Regions from separate parts of the Micromonospora sp. DT41 genome, predicted to be linked through region 2. Evidence: predicted binding sites of a transcription regulator. Region 2 holds the regulator's gene; the other holds the start of a gene.
The links. The regulator HspR, encoded in region 2, represses chaperone genes until heat shock. The targets are predictions, from matches to a motif close to TTGAGTNNNNNNNACTCAA.

Region 1: a site for HspR is predicted at 3,057-3,075, ahead of lon (endopeptidase La). Genes of this name have one in related genera too.

Annotation. Positions count from the first base shown of each region.
Region 1 covers NZ_JBNCKU010000010.1:50,758-58,969, reverse strand. The annotation lists gene ACLQ23_RS19635 (histone-like nucleoid-structuring protein Lsr2) at 45-392, opposite strand; gene ACLQ23_RS19630 (response regulator transcription factor) at 549-1,157, opposite strand; gene ACLQ23_RS19625 (sensor histidine kinase) at 1,256-1,981, shown strand; gene ACLQ23_RS19620 (manganese catalase family protein) at 2,067-2,909, shown strand; gene lon (endopeptidase La) at 3,099-5,429, shown strand; gene ACLQ23_RS19610 (DoxX family protein) at 5,552-5,956, shown strand; gene ACLQ23_RS19605 (DEAD/DEAH box helicase) at 5,975-7,708, opposite strand; gene ACLQ23_RS19600 (hypothetical protein) at 7,905-8,212, opposite strand, start outside.
Region 2 covers NZ_JBNCKU010000005.1:369,267-377,478, forward strand. The annotation lists gene dnaK (molecular chaperone DnaK) at 1-494, shown strand, start outside; gene grpE (nucleotide exchange factor GrpE) at 542-1,300, shown strand; gene dnaJ (molecular chaperone DnaJ) at 1,386-2,573, shown strand; gene ACLQ23_RS12540 (heat shock protein transcriptional repressor HspR) at 2,604-3,044, shown strand; gene ACLQ23_RS12545 (hypothetical protein) at 3,180-3,425, shown strand; gene ACLQ23_RS12550 (hypothetical protein) at 3,504-3,935, opposite strand; gene ACLQ23_RS12555 (cation:proton antiporter) at 4,145-5,350, opposite strand; gene ACLQ23_RS12560 (cation:proton antiporter regulatory subunit) at 5,356-5,856, opposite strand; gene clpB (ATP-dependent chaperone ClpB) at 6,041-8,212, shown strand, end outside.

The DNA.
Region 1 (8,212 bases), on a different contig from region 2:
GGGTCACGCCGTTGCCGGCGGGACCCCGTCGTTGTGTCGCCCGATCAGCGGTTCTTGTACGCCTCGACGACCTCGACCGGGATCCGACCCCGCTCGGAAATCTTGTAGCCGTTCTTGACGGCCCATTCCCGGATGGCCCGGTTCTGCTCCCGGTCCATTCCCGCGCCGCTGGGCCGTCCAGGGCGCCGAACGGTCCGCGTGCTCTCCGCCGGGCCCCGACCGATGCGCCGGCCGGCATTGATGTACGGATCCAGAGCCTTGCGCAGCACGCCGGCATTCTCGTCCGAGACGTCGATCGTGTAGGCCGCGCCGTCGAGGCTGAACTCGACGGTCCGGTCGGCCTTCCCGCCGTCGAGGTCGTCCGTCAGCACCGTGATTACTTTTCTCGCCATTGCCAATTACTCCCTGTGTGTGGCGGGATGTGCCCAAAGTCTGACCTATCATCCGGGGAAACCGCAACAATATGCGTCCCATTCATTTCGGCGGGTCGCGATTGGGTGACGAGCAAAACCGGGAACAGCTGCTGAATCAGCGGCGCTGGCGCAATGTCATTCGGTGAGGAGACCGCTCTGACCGGCGACGGCAGCGGCCTCCGCGCGGTTGGACACCCGCAGCTTACGCAGCAGCGCGGCGGTCATCCGTTTCACCGTCCGCTCCGACACGTGCAGTTCCTCGGCGACGTCGAGGGTGTTGCGGCCGGCGGCGATCGCCCGCAGCAGTCGGCATTCCTCGCTGTCCAGGTCGACGGGCGCGGGCCGGTTGGGGCGCAGCAGCGTGCGCAGCAGTTCGGCCGGTAGCACCGCCCATCCGTCGAGGATGGCCAGCAGCGGGGGCAGTAGTTCCTCCGGCTCGCTGGTCTTCGGCAGGAACCCCTCGGCGCCGGCCCGCAGCGCCTCCAGCGCGGGCGCGGGGTCGGTGGAACCGGACATCGCGACCACCCGTACCCGGGGGGTGGTCCGGCGGATCGCGGCGATCGCCCGGATGCCGCCGGGCGGCGGCATGTGCAGGTCGACGAGCGCCAGGTCGGGGCGGCAGCAGCGGACCAGGGCGGCGGCACCGGCGGCGTCACCGGTCGACGCGATCACCTCGGCGCGGCCGTCGGTCGTCGCCGGGAGCAGCAGCTCAAGGCCACGGACGAAGAGGGAGTGGTCGTCCACGACGGCGAGTCTGAGGGTGGGTGCGTCCGGCATGTCTGCGCCGTTCCCCAGCGGGTACCAATCATGCGGGTATGCACCAAAAGAGGGGAGTCGGGTGGATGCACGCACGGCACGGCTTGCGGGGCCTGCTGCGAGAGTTGCGCCGGCCCGCGCCCGGACCGGTCGACGCGACACCGGGCCACTCGGATCTGCTGCTGCGGGTGCTCTGCCACGAGTTCCGTACGCCGGTCAGCACGTTGACGTCGTTGACCCGGGCGCTGGCCGACGAGCGTCGGGCGCTCACCGACGCCGACCGTCAGGCGATCACCGAGTTGGCCCGCGACCAGGCACTGCACCTCCAGAGCCTGCTGCGGGACGCGACCGCGGGCACCGGCGCGCTGACGCCGACAGCCCAGGCGGACACCACAGTGCCCCTGGTCGGCATCCTGCGCGAGGCGGCCGCGCTGGTGCCACCGTCGCGGCGGCGGGCCCGGGCCACGCGCCGGGCGGCCACCTGCCCGGTGCCGGCCGGTCGAACGCGGCAGGTGTTGGTGAACCTCGTGGAGAACGCGCTGCGACACGGGCCGACCGGGGGGCACGTCGGGATCTACGCGGCGCTGCGCGGCTCCGGCCTGAGCATCGTGGTGACCGACCAGGGGCGGGTGAGTGAGGATCTGCTGCTGGCGCTGCGCCGCCCGGCGCCGGCGGTCGGGATGTCCGGGCTCGGCCTGTGGATCGTGCGGCAACTGGTGGCCGTCGACGGGGGAACGCTGCGGGTGTTCCGGCTGCGCCCTCGTGGCGTGGCGCTGGAGGTGCTGCTTCCGGCTGCCGCCCCGCCACGCTGACCCCGTCGGGACGCGGATTGGCCCGGCAGGGTCACCGGTCGGGGAACCGCATCGGTGCCAGCATTCCCGGCACTGAGGAGGATCGATGTTCAGCCACATCAAGGATCTACAGTTCGAGGCCAAGCCGGATGGTCCGGACGCCGCCTTCGCCCGCCGGCTCCAGGAGGTCCTGGGCGGCAAGTGGGGCGAGATGACAGTCGCCAACCAGTACCTCTTCCAGGGGTGGAACTGCCGGCTGCCCGGCAAGTACAAGGATCTGCTGCTCGACGTCGGCACCGAGGAGGTCGGTCACGTCGAGATGATCGTCACCATGATCACCCGATTGCTTGACAACGCGCCGCTGTCGCTGTCGGAGGGCGTCGCGGACAACCCCGGGGGCGCGGCGACCTACGCCGGGTCGAACCCGGCGCACTTCATCCACGGCGGTGGCGGGGCGTTGCCCGCCGACTCCAACGGTGTGCCCTGGAACGGCGCGTTCATCACCGCCAGCGGCAACCTGATGGCTGACTTCCAGCTCAACGTGACCGCCGAGGCCCAGGGTCGACTCCAGGTCGCCCGCCTGTTCAACATGACCGACGACCCGGGCGTCAAGCAGATGCTGCGCTTCCTGCTGGCCCGCGACACGATGCACCAGAACATGTGGCTGGCGGCCATCGAGCAGTTGAAGGAGGACGGCCTGGAGGACATGCCGGTGCCCGAGGCGTTTCCGGATTCGGGCGAGTTCTCCGACGAGTTCAGCTACACCTACCTGGGCTTCTCCGCAGGCACCGACGCCGCGCAGGGGCGGTGGGCGTCCGGGCCCACGCCGGACGGCAAGGGCGAGTTCCGGTACGACGACAACCCGGTCGCGAACGCCCCGGAGCCGGCGTTGGCCCCGGGTGACCCGCGGCTGTACGGCACCAATCCGGGCGTGGTCGGCGGGTGGTGAACACGGTCAAGAGCAAGCTCACCTGATGCCGTCCCGTCGGGTCGCCCGGGTTCCCGTGCGGCCCGACGGCGGGTGTCAGCCCGCGTCCGGCCGTGCCGCTGGAAGTGGTCTGGGTCACATGATGGAACAAGGGGAACGTTTTGTTACTTGAGTGGTACACGCTCAAGTCAACGTGATAGCAGGTGTTCGATGGCAACTCTTCCGGTACTTCCCCTGACCGACGCCGTTCTCCTTCCCGGCATGGTCATCCCGGTGACCCTCGACCCGACCACCCAGGCCGCCATCGACGCGGCGCGGGCGACCGGCGACCGCAAGCTGCTGGCCGTCCCGCGCATCGACGGCGAGTACGGCCCCGTCGGCGTGGTCGCCACCATCGAGAAGGTCGGCCGGCTGCCCGAGGGTGAGCCCGCCGCCGTCATCCGTGGCCTGTCCCGGGCCCGTATCGGCTCTGGTGTGCCGGGCCCCGGCGCGGCGCTCTGGGTCGAGGCGGCCGAACTCGACGAGCCGGCACCCGCCGGCCGGGCCCGGGAACTCGCCCGCGAGTACCGCGCCCTGGTGACCTCAGTGCTCCAGCAGCGGGGCGCCTGGCAGGTCATCGACGCGGTGGAGCGGATGACCGACCTCTCCGAGCTGGCCGACTCGGCCGGGTACGCGCCCTGGCTGACAGTGGACCAGAAGAACGAACTGCTCGCCGCGCCGGACGTCACCGCCCGGCTGGAACTGCTCGTCGGCTGGGTGAAGGACTACCTGGCCGAGCAGGAGGTCACCGAGCAGATCAACAGCGACGTCCGCGAAGGGCTGGAGAAGTCGCAGCGGGAGTTCCTGCTGCGCCAACAGCTCGCCGCGATCCGCAAGGAACTGGGCGAGGACGAGCCCGACGGTTCGGCCGACTACCGGTCCCGCGTCGAGAGCGCCGACCTGCCGGAGAAGGTCCGTGAGGCCGCTCTGCGCGAGGTGGGCAAGCTGGAGCGGTCCAGTGACGCCTCCCCGGAGGCCGGCTGGATCCGTACCTGGCTGGACACCGTTCTCGAAATGCCGTGGGGCACGCGTACCCAGGACAACACCGACCTGGCCGCGGCCCGGGAGGTGCTCGACGCCGACCACGCCGGCCTGGCCGACGTGAAGGACCGCATCCTGGAGTACCTCGCGGTGCGCAACCGCCGGGCCGAGCGCAACCTCGGCGTGGTCGGCGGGCGCGGCTCCGGCGCGGTGCTGGCCCTCGCCGGTCCTCCCGGTGTCGGCAAGACCAGCCTCGGCGAGTCGGTGGCCAGGTCGCTCGGGCGTAACTTCGTCCGGGTCTCCCTCGGCGGTGTGCGCGACGAGGCCGAGATCCGCGGTCACCGGCGCACGTACGTCGGCGCGCTGCCGGGTCGGATCGTCCGCGCCCTGCGCGAGGCCGGTTCGATGAACCCGGTCGTGCTCCTCGACGAGGTGGACAAGCTGGCCGCAGGCTATGCCGGTGACCCGGCCGCCGCCCTGCTGGAGGTGCTCGACCCGGCGCAGAACCACACCTTCCGCGATCACTACCTGGAGGTCGACCTCGACCTGTCCGACGTGCTCTTCCTGGCCACCGCCAACGTGGTGGAGTCCATCCCCGGCCCGCTGCTGGACCGGATGGAGCTGGTCATGCTCGATGGCTACACCGAGGACGAGAAGGTCGCCATCGCCCGGGACCACCTGCTGCCCCGGCAGCGGGAACGGGCCGGTCTGACCGCCGACGAGGTGCAGATCGCCGACGAGGCGCTGGCACTGGTCGCGGGGGAGTACACCCGGGAGGCAGGCGTCCGGCAGCTCGAACGTGGCCTGGCCAAGATCCTGCGCAAGGTGGCGGTGACGCTGGCGACCGACCCGTCGCCGGTACGCGTCGACACCGGCAACCTCGCCACCTACCTGGGACGGCCGAAGTTCACTCCGGAGTCGGCAGAGCGCACCGCTGTGCCCGGCGTGGCGACCGGGCTCGCCGTCACCGGCGCGGGTGGGGACGTGCTCTTCATCGAGGCGACCAGCATGGAGGGCGAGCCGGGGCTGACCCTTACCGGTCAGCTCGGTGACGTGATGAAGGAGTCGGCGCACATCGCGCTGTCGTACCTGCGCTCCAACGGGCGGCGGTTCGGCATCGACCCGAACGTCCTGGCCGGACGCCGGATCCACGTCCACTTCCCGGCGGGCGCGGTGCCCAAGGACGGCCCGAGCGCCGGCATCACAATGGTGACGGCCCTGGCGTCGCTTGTCACCGGCCGGCCGGTCCGCCCCGAGTTCGGGATGACAGGCGAGGTGACGCTCTCCGGGCGGGTGCTGCCGATCGGCGGGGTGAAGCAGAAACTGCTCGCCGCGCACCGGGCCGGCCTCACCGAGGTCATCATCCCGGCCCGCAACGAGCCGGACCTGGACGACCTGCCGGCCGAGGTACGCGAGGCGCTGACAGTGCACACCCTGGCCGACGTGGCCGACGTACTCGCCCTGGCGTTGCGTCCGGCCGACGTCGAAGCGCTGGACGGTCCGGCGCTCGCCGCGGCCTGACGCTCCACCGCAACGGCCCCCACCGTCTCGTGTAGACGGTGGGGGCCGTTTGCGTACTACTGTCTCGGTCGAGCTCTCAACAACCCTCACCGCCGCGAGGCGGCGCCCCCGGAGGAACCCCCGTGAACACCGTGCTCTGGGTCATCCAGATCCTGCTCGCCGCCATCTTCGCCGGCGCCGGCCTGGCCAAACTGACCCAGCCGAAGGAGAAGCTGCGCGACCGGATGGGCTGGGTCGACCCCGTCCCGCCCAGCCAGGTCAAGGCGCTCGGGGCCGTCGAGGTGCTTGCCGCCTTCGGCCTCGTGCTGCCCGCCCTCACCGGTATCGCCACCGTCCTCACCCCGCTGGCAGCCCTCGGGCTGGTCATCGTCATGATCGGCGCCATCCTGGTGCACCTGCGCGACATGAAGAAGCAGGACACCGCCGACCGGCGCCGCACGGAGATCCAGGGCGCCGTCACCTGCGTGGTGCTGCTCGTCCTCGCCGCCGTCGTGGCGTGGGGTCGCTTCGGCCCGTACTCCCTCTGATCCGCGCCGGCGGCGTGCTCAGCGCTCGTCGCCTCCACGGTCTCGACGGACTGTGGCCTTGCGGCCCTTGATCGTGCTCTGGCGCAGCCCCGAGATGACCTCGTCGGCAACCCCCTGCGGCACCTCCACCAGCGAGAACCGGTCGGCGATCTCGATCGAGCCGATGTCCCGGCCACGGATACCGGTCTCCCCGGTGATCGCGCCCACCAGATCCTGCGGGCGTACGCCGGCACGCCGACCCAGGCCCACGAAGACCTGGACGGTGTTGCCGCCGCCCGAACGAGGCCGGCCCCCGCCACGACGATCGCCGCCCCGGCCACCGGCCTCCGGGCGACCCTCACGCGGGCCGCGCACCGGCACCTGCGGGATCTCCTCCTCGTCGTCGGAGCCCGGCGAGGTCACCTCGTGCGCGAGCTTCACGGCGGCGAGGGCGACCTCCATCAGGTCGAACTCGTCGGTAAGCGTCTCCACGATCACCCGGTACGGGTCGAGGTCGTCCTCCAGCAGGCTCTCCCGCAGCGCCGCCTGCGTCAGCTCCAACCGGCGGGTACGCATGTCCGCAACCGTGGGGATCTTGTCGATGGTGATCCGCTGGCCGGTCACCCGCTCGATCGTCTTGAGCATCCGGTGCTCGCGCGGCTCGGCGAGGGTGATCGCCACGCCCTCACGCCCGGCCCGACCCACCCGCCCGATCCGGTGCACGTACGACTCCGGCGCCGACGGCACGTCGTAGTTGACCACGTGGGTGAGCTGCTCGACGTCCAGCCCTCGCGCCGCCACGTCGGTGGCCACCAGCAGGTCGGCCGTGCCGGCCCGCAGGCGCCCCATCACCCGGTCCCGCTGTTCCTGGCTCATCCCGCCGTGCAGCGCCTCGGAGCGGTAGCCCCGGCCGTTCATCGTCTCGGTCAGCCGGTCGACCTCCTCGCGGCTGCGGCAGAACACGATGGCGGCCGTCGGCGACTCCACGTCAAGCACCCGACCCAGCGCGGCAGGCTTGTGCGCCCGCGTCACGATGTACGCGCTCTGCCGCACCCGGGGCGCCTCACCCGCGACCTGCTGCTCCCGGCCGATCTCGATGCGGACCGGCTCGCGCAGGTGCTGGCGGGCCATCCCGTCGATGCGCGACGGCATGGTGGCCGAGAAGAGCACGGTCTGGCGCTGCGCCGGAGCGTGCTCCAGGATCGCCTCGATGTCCTCGGCGAAGCCCATGTCGAGCATCTCGTCGGCCTCGTCGAGCACCACCGTGGCCAGGCCGCCGAGGCGCAGGGTGCCCCGGGCGATGTGGTCCAGTGCCCGCCCGGGGGTGGCCACCACCACGTCAACCCCGCTGTCCAGCGCCCGCAACTGCCTCCCGATCGGCTGCCCACCGTAGATCGGCAGCACCCGCGCGCCCAGGTCCTTGCCGTAGCGGTGGAACGCCTCGGACACCTGCACCGCCAGCTCCCGCGTCGGCACCAGCACCAGCGCCACCGGGTCGCCGCCCTGGCGGTGCGGCGTCATGAGGTTCAGCAGCGGCAGCGCGAACGCTGCCGTCTTGCCGGTGCCGGTGGCTGCCTGCCCCAGCAGGTCCCGACCCTCCAGCAGGGGCGGGATGGCCTCCCGCTGGATGGGAGTCGGCTCCTCGTAGCCGAGGGCTGCCAACGCGCCCAGCAGCTCGGAGCGCAGCCCCAGCTCCGTGAAGGCGTTCGCCTCGTCGGTGGCGTCGGGGGCGTTGTCGGTCGGGGCGTCGTGCTGTGCAGGTGCGGAACTCATGCGTCAAGTTTTTCATCACCCCGTCGCGCCCGCTGCGCCGCCCGGCACAACATCAGTGGCCGTTGCCGTGCGACACCGCTCCGGACCGACGCCAGGGCCGCCCGCCGCCCCGTGTCGGCGGGCGGCCGGATCAGCCGCCGTCCGGTGTCGGCGGGCGGCCGGATCAGCCGCCGTCCGGTGTCGGCGGGCGGCCGGATCAGCCGCCGACGCTCAGGAGCGCGAAGATCATCGTGGCGGCGATGGCCGCGTCCAGCACCCCGCACCACTCGGAGAAGGCGCGTGGCACCACCCGCCCGGTGCGGTGATGCGCAAGATCCCAGACGGCGTGCGCCAACCAACCGAAGGCGACCAGCCAACCGGCGGTCCGCCCACCGGCCGCCACCGCGACCAGCGCCAGGCCGACCCAGCCGGCCAGACCGAGGAACTGCGTGGTGAGCACCCCGGGCCCGCGCAACGTCCGCCGTGCCAGACCGATCAGCAGGTACGCCCCGGGCAGCACCAGCA
Region 2 (8,212 bases):
GCACCGGCAAGGAACAGAAGATGACGATCACCGGCGGCTCCTCGCTGCCGAAGGACGACATCGAGCGGATGCGCCGGGACGCCGAGGAGCACGCGGAGGAGGACAAGCGCCGCCGCGACGACGCCGAGACCCGCAACGTGGCCGAGGCGCTCCAGTGGCAGACCGAGAAGTTCCTCGCCGAGAGCGGCGACAAGCTGCCCAGCGAGAACCGGGAGCAGCTCAACGAGGCGCTCGGCGAGCTGCGTGGTGCCCTCGGCGGTCAGGACATCGAGAAGATCAAGTCGGCGCACGAGCGGCTGGCGCAGGTCTCCCAGCAGGCCGGCTCGCTGCTCTACGCGTCTCAGTCCGAGCAGGGCCAGCAGCCCGGCGGCGAGGCCGGCCCGGGTGCGGCAGGCCCCGGTGCGGCCGGTGCGACCGGTCCGCAGGCGGGTGCTGCCGGCGGTCCCGACGACGTCGTCGACGCGGAGATCGTGGACGAGGACGGCAAGAAGTGACGATCGGCCTCCGGGACGTATCCACGGCGAAGGGATGAGGTAGCCGCATGACGCAGAAGTCACGAGCCGCCGACCCGGACGACGCCGGGTCGACGCCGGGTGGCTCCGCGCCCACGGAGCCAGCCACCGGCGACGAGGAGCGGGTGGTCATCCGCAACAACCGCAAGCTCACCGACACGACGGAGCCGGAGGGCACCGCCACCGACGCGGGGAGCGACGTCTCGGCCGAGGGCCTCGTCGAGGATGCCGAGGTAGTGGTCGACGAGATCGAGATCGAGGCGACCTCTGTGGACGGGTCGACGCCGTCCGGTCCGCCGGTGGTGGACGCCCCGGCGCAGCCCGTCGACGGCGGCGGCACCGGGACGTCACTCGGTGCCGAGCTTGAGGCGCTCCGGGCCGAGTTGGAGGAGCGGACCAGGGACGTGCAGCGGGTGTCGGCGGAGTACGCCAACTACCGCAAGCGGGTCGACCGGGACCGCAGCCTGGTGCAGGAGCAGGCGACCGGCTCGGTGCTGGCCGCGCTGCTGCCGATCCTTGACGACCTGGACCGGGCCAGGGAACACGGCGACCTGGTCGGGCCGTTCGGATCGGTGGCGGAACAGCTCACCGCCGCGCTTGGCAAGTTCGGCCTGGCCGCCTTCGGCGAGCAGGGCGACCCGTTCGACCCGACCCGGCACGAGGCGGTCGCGCACCAGACCTCGGCCGACGTCAGCGAGCCGACCTGCGTGCAGGTCATGCGCCGCGGCTACCAGCTCGGTGAGCGGCTGCTGCGCCCCGCGCTGGTCGCGGTCGCGGATCCGGAATAGTGCGAGACAGTGACCGGGCCGTCCCGTCCCCCGCGCAGCGGTGGGCGGGGCGGCCGGGCCACGACGGTCGAAAGGAGGTGGACCGGTGAGTTCGAAGGACTGGCTCGAGAAGGACTTCTACGCCGTGCTCGGCGTGGACAAGGCCGCCTCCGCTGATGACATCAAGAAGACGTACCGCAAGCTGGCCCGGGAATCGCATCCGGATCACAACCCGGGCGACCCGAAGGCCGAGGAGCGGTTCAAGGCCGTGTCCGAGGCGTACAACGTGTTGTCGGACGCCGGCCGTCGCCGGGAGTACGACGAGATGCGTTCGCTGTTCGGCTCGGGCGCGTTCCGGCGCAACGCCCGCGGCTCCGGCCAGCCGGGCGGCATGCCGTTCGACGTGTCCGACCTGTTCAACGGCGGCGCGGGCGGTGGCGGTGACCGTCGCTTCGGCGGCGCCGGTTTCCAGGACCTGTTCAGCTCGATCTTCTCCGGCGGGCAGGCCGGCGGGCAGGCAACTGCGCGTGGTCCGGCCCGGGGCCGGGACGTGGAGGCCGAGGTGGCGCTGGACTTCGGCGACGCGGTCCGCGGGGTGACCCTGCCGCTGACGCTGCGTGCTCCGGGCGTCTGCGACACCTGCCACGGCAACGGTGCCAAGCCCGGCACCCAGCCGCGCACCTGCCCGGTGTGCCACGGCGCCGGGGTGACGACCCGGGACCAGGGGTCGTTCAGCTTCTCCGAGCCGTGCCGCAACTGTCAGGGTGTCGGCACGGTCGTGGAGGAGAAGTGCCCGGAGTGCCACGGCAGCGGCGGTGTCACAAAGACCCGCACGCTCAACGTGCGCTTCCCGGCCGGAGTGGCAGACGGCCAGCGGATCCGGCTTGCCGGGCGCGGCGAGCCAGGTGAGCGCGGCGGGCCGGCCGGCGACCTTTTCGTGCACGTCAAGGTTCGACCGGACGAGCTGTTCGGGCGTACCGGAGACGACCTGACACTGACCGTGCCGGTCACCTTCGCGGAGGCCGTGCTCGGCACGGACCTGCGGGTGCCCACGCTCGACGGTGCGGTAACCCTGCGGGTTCCGCCGGGCACGCCCAGCGGGCGGGTGCTGCGGGCCCGGGGCAAGGGTGTGGTCCGCCGCGACGGGCAGGCCGGCGACCTGCTTGTCACGCTGGAGGTGGTGGTGCCGGCCCGACTGTCTGACGAGGCGCGCACGGCACTTGAGGCGTTCGCCGAGCAGAGTCCGGCGGCGGCGCGGGAACATCTCGACGCCCGGGTGCGTCGGGTCAGTTAGTCCGGTGGGGTGGACGCGGAGGTGAGCGGGATGTCGGGCGAGTTCCTCGGTTCGGGTGACCCGGCCTACGAGGCCAAGGTGCTCATGATCTCGGTCGCGGCACGGATGGCGGGGATGCACCCACAAACCCTGCGCCAGTACGACCGGCTGGGGCTGGTGCAGCCGGGCCGGGCCGCTGGCGGCGGACGCCGGTACAGCGTTCGGGACGTGGTGCTGCTGCGCGAGGTGCAACGGCTCAGTCAGGACGACGGGATCAACCTGGCCGGCGTCAAGCGGATCATCGGGCTGGAACGGCTGCTGGAGCAGGCGCAGCAGCGGGTGGCCCGGCTGGAGGCGGAGTTGGACGCCGCGTACCGCCGGGTGGCCGAGCTGGAGTCGCTGGCCCGCTTCCCGGGCCGCGACCTGGTGCCGACCAACCGCACGTCCACGGCGCTTGTGGTGTGGCGTCCCCGCCGCACGCCGGATCGCTGACCCGCAGCTCACTTTCGTCGTTCCTGGCCCCCGGCCCGTGTCGGTTTTCCGGCGCGGGCCGGACCGTTTCCGTTAGCCTGTCAATACGGGTCCTACCGCCTTAATTCGGGCCTATCGGCGCGATGAGGGGGAACGATGGCGGGGCCGGCGAAGAACTTGGCGGAGCAGACGGAGGAGCGGCTGGAACGGTTGGCCGACACCGTCCGCGAGAAGTTCGACAAGGTGACCGAGGGAAGCTTCCGGGACCGGATCGTCGAAGGGCGGTTCGCCGACCACGGTGACCGCGCCGACGAGGCCGACCGCGGTGATCGCGCCGACCACGGTGGCCGTGCTGACCAGGGCGACAGCGCTCGGCCAGAATCCGGTCGGAAGCAGGACTGACCGGTAACGATGTGCGGGCCGGGACCCACGGGGGGTCCCGGCCCGTCGCTCATCGTCGCCTCGGCAGCCGGGTGCGTGTCAGCCGAGGCGGCGGTTCTCGCGAACCAGGCCGCCTTCGCACCAGTCCCGGTAGACGAACAGGTCCGGTCGGGCGAGGAGTACCCGGCCGTTGTGCGCCCAGATCCTCATCAGCTCGTCGCCGTCGCGTTCGGCCTGCTCGACCAGCTTGCGGAAGCGCCGCTTGGGGTGGGCGCGGAATTTCGTCCGGATGCCGTCGGCGGCGTAGATGTAGAGGCAGTGCAGCGCGAAGCGTCGAGCCGGGCAGGTCGGGTCCATGGCCAGGTCGAAGAGCGTCAGCACCAGCCGGTCGCCGGAGACGAGGAGATCCCAGTCGGGTGGCATGGAAGTAAGCGGCACCGAATCGGGCTGGAATGCCCAGGCTCGCAACTCCGCCGGAGTCGGATCGACGGGGTTGGCAAAGCCGTGGAACGTCGACTCCTGCACGCTCACCGGCCAACCTTCCGCTCTCGCCCGCGCTGGCACTGGCCTGCGGACCGTGGCTGCTGGGGCGAAACGGTAACCTGCCCGCCGGTTGCTGCGGTAGTACCCGCAGGGGCGCAATTCGGCAACCGTTGGCTGTGCTTGTGTGAACGGACGAGCCGCTGACCATCGCCGCCGCTGTCGTGCTGGTCAACGGCACGACAGCGGCGGCGGCGAGGTCAGTCGGGGATGGGTATCGGCGCGCTTCGTTGGATCAGCGCGCGGGCGCGTAGCCACCGTTTGAACCACTGGAAGTCCGGCAGCCGGGCCAGCATCGGACCGGTCACCACGGTGATCAGGACGTAGGCCGTGGCCAGCGCGGCCAGCCGCGGCTCGACGCTGCCGGCCGCCACCGCCAGTCCGGCGATGACGATGGAGAACTCCCCACGGGGTACGAGTGCCAGGCCGGCCCGCCAGCGACCGGGCTCGCCGATGCCGACCCGGCGGGCAGCGAGGTACCCGGTGAGCGTCTTCGTCGCCATGGTGATCACGGCCAGCGCGAGCGCCGGCAGCAGCACCGGCGGGATGTCCCGTGGGTCGGTGACCAGGCCGAAGAAGACGAAGAACACCGCCGCGAACAGGTCCCGCAGCGGGGAGAGCATCTCGGTGGCGTGGTGCGCCACCGGCCCGGAGAGCGCGATGCCGACCAGGAACGCGCCGACCGCCGCCGACACCTGGAGTTTCGCGGCGACTCCCGCGATCAGCAGGGTCAGGCCGAGGACGCCGAGCAGCAGAGCCTCCGGATCCCTCGCCGACAGTGCGGCCGAGATCAGGTGGCCGTACCGGATGGCGACGACCAGCACCAGCAGGACGGTGCCCACCGCGACGGCGAGGGCGATGCCGCCGCCGATCAGGCCGGTGCCGGCGAGGACGGCGGTGACCAGCGGCAGGTAGAGCGCCATCGCCAGGTCCTCGATGACGAGCACCGAGAGGATCACCGGGGTTTCCCGGTTACCGAGCCGGCCCAGGTCGCCGAGGACCTTGGCGATCACGCCGGAGGAGGAGACCCAGGTGATGCCGCCGAGCACCAGGGCGGCGACCCAGTCCCAGCCGAGCAGCAGGGCGAAGGCCGCGCCGGGCAACGCGTTGAGTACGCCGTCGATGAGGCCGGCCGGAGCAGCCGAGCGGAGGTTGCCGACCAGTTCGTTCGCCGAGTATTCCAGCCCGAGCATGACCAGCAGCAGGATGACGCCGATCTCGGCGCCGACCGCGAAGAACTCCTCGCTGGCGTCCAGCGGTAGCAACCCGCCGTGGCCGAAGGCGAGCCCGGCGAGCAGGTAGAGCGGGATGGGTGACAGGCCTACCCTGCGGCTGAGCCGCCCGAGGATCCCGAGGAGGAGAAGTAGCGCGCCGACTTCGACGAGAAGAGTTGTGGAATCGTGCATCCGCCTCAGCCGTCCGGGTCACTGTCGGCGAGGATGGCGGACACGCCGTCGAGCCCCTTGCGGGTCCCGACAACGACCACCACGTCGCCGGCTGCGAAGCGGAAGGTGGGAAGCGGTGAGACGTTGACTTCGCCGTCGCGCAGCACCGCCACTATGGAGGCGCTGGTGCGGGTGCGTGCCTTCGTGTCACCGAGCATCCGGTTGACGTACCGCGAGCCGGCCGGGATGGCGATCTGCTCGGTGAGCAGACCGGCGGCCTGCTCGCGCAGCCCGGACAGTTGGCCGAGCATCAGCGACGCGCCGAGGATGTCGGCCAACGCCTCCGCCTCGTCGTCGGTGAGCGGGATGTCTGACTGGCAGGAATCGGGGTCGTCCGGGTCGTAGAGGACAAGATCGCGGCGGCCGTTCCGGTGGGAAACGACTCCCAGGCGGCGTCCAGACTCCGTCACCAGATCATGACGTACGCCGATGCCCGGCAGGGCGGTTTGCTCGACACGTACTCGCACCGGGCAAGGCTACAGCTTCCGGGGCGGGCGGCAGATCCGGAGATGAGTGGCCCTCGGCAATCGACGGCCCTGACTGGCGGTGGCGTCCCCGCGAGTGATGGGTGTCACAGCGGTAAGGTTGAGTGGAATACGCTCAACTCTGGTTGTGTCCAAACCAATGGACAACGCCGATCCGGGGGAGCCCATGAACGCCGAACGCCTCACCACCAAGAGCCGCGAGACCATCACCGGCGCCGTCGCACTCGCGAACCAGCGCGGCCACGCCACCGTCGAGCCCTGGCACCTGCTGCTGTCGCTGCTCGACACCGACGGTTCGACAGCCACCGGCCTGCTGCGCGCCGTCGGGGCCGACCCCGCCGAGTTGCGTCGGGCGGCCCAGCGCGCTGTGGACGGCCTGCCGGCCGCCCGCGGCTCCAGCATCGCCGAGCCCACACTGGCCCGGGAGTTCGTGAACGCCATCGGTGCCGCCGAGCAGATCGCCCGCCCGCTGGGTGACGAGTACACCTCCACCGAGCACCTGCTCGCCGGCCTCGCCCGGGTCGGCGGCGCGGTGGCCAGCGCGCTGAAGTCGGCGGGCGTCACCGAGGAGACCCTTGTCGCCGCGTTCCCGACCGTTCGGGGCGGCGACCGGCGGGTCACCACCGCCGACCCCGAGCAGACCTACCAGGCCCTCGCCAAGTACGGCGTCGACCTGACCGCCAGCGCACGGGACGGCAAGATCGACCCGGTCATCGGCCGCGACTCGGAGATCCGCCGGGTCATCCAGGTGCTCTCCCGGCGTACCAAGAACAACCCGGTGCTGATCGGTGAGCCCGGTGTCGGCAAGACCGCGATCGTCGAGGGCCTGGCCCAGCGGATCGTGGCCGGCGACGTCCCCGAGTCGCTGCGCGACAAGAAGTTGGTATCGCTGGATCTCGGCGCAATGGTCGCCGGCGCCCAGTACCGCGGCCAGTTCGAGGAGCGGCTCAAGTCCGTCCTGGAGGAGATCAAGAACTCCAACGGGCAGGTCATCACGTTCCTCGACGAGCTGCACACGGTCGTCGGCGCCGGCAAGGGCGAGGGCTCGATGGACGCCGGCAACATGCTCAAGCCCATGCTGGCCCGCGGCGAGTTGCGGATGGTCGGTGCGACAACGCTTGACGAGTACCGCGAGCACATCGAGAAGGACCCGGCGTTGGAGCGCCGCTTCCAGCCGGTGCTGGTCGGCGAGCCGACGATCGAGGACACCATCGGCATCCTGCGTGGCCTCAAGGAGCGCTACGAGGTGCACCACGGCGTCCGGATCACCGATGCCGCGCTGGTCGCCGCCGCGTCGCTGTCCGACAGGTACATCACCGACCGGTTCCTGCCGGACAAAGCGATCGACCTTGTCGACGAGTCGGCGTCCCGGCTCCGCATGGAGATCGACTCCCGGCCGGTCGAGGTGGACGAGATCGAGCGGGCGGTCCGCCGGCTGGAGATCGAGGAGATGGCACTGGCCAAGGAGCCGGACGCCGCTTCCGCCGAGCGGCTGGCGCGGCTGCGTCAGGAGTTGGCCGACAAGCGTGAGCAGCTCACAGTGCTCTCCGAGCGCTGGCAGACCGAGAAGAGTCACATCACCAAGCTCTCCACCGCCAAGGAGGAGCTGGAGCGCCTGGGCGGCGAAGCCGAGCGGGCCGAGCGGGACGGCGAGTTGGAGCGTGCCGCCGAGCTGCGCTACGGCCGGATCCCCGCCCTCAAGGTCGAGCTGAAGCAGGCCGAGGAGGAACTCGCCCAGCTCCAGGCCGACGGGGCGATGCTCAAGGAGGAGGTCGGCGCGGACGACATCGCGGCCGTGGTCGCCTCCTGGACCGGCATCCCCGCAGGCCGGCTGCTGGAAGGTGAGACAGCCAAGTTGCTCCGGATGGAGGAGTCGCTGGGCAGCCGGGTGGTCGGCCAGGCCGAGGCGGTCGGAGCGGTCTCCGACGCGGTACGCCGGGCACGCGCGGGCGTCGCCGACCCCGACCGCCCCACCGGCAGCTTCCTCTTCCTCGGGCCGACCGGCGTCGGTAAGACCGAGCTGGCCAAGGCGCTCGCCGAGTTCCTCTTCGACGACGAGCGGGCCATGGTCCGCATCGACATGAGCGAGTACGGCGAGAAGCACTCCGTCGCCCGCCTGGTCGGTGCCCCGCCCGGCTACGTCGGCTACGAGGAGGGCGGGCAGCTCACCGAGGCGGTACGTCGCCGGCCGTACTCGGTGATCCTGCTGGACGAGGTGGAGAAGGCCCACCCGGACGTCTTCGACGTGCTGCTCCAGGTGCTCGACGACGGTCGGCTCACCGACGGTCAGGGCCGCACGGTGGACTTCCGCAACGCGATCCTGATCCTCACCTCCAAC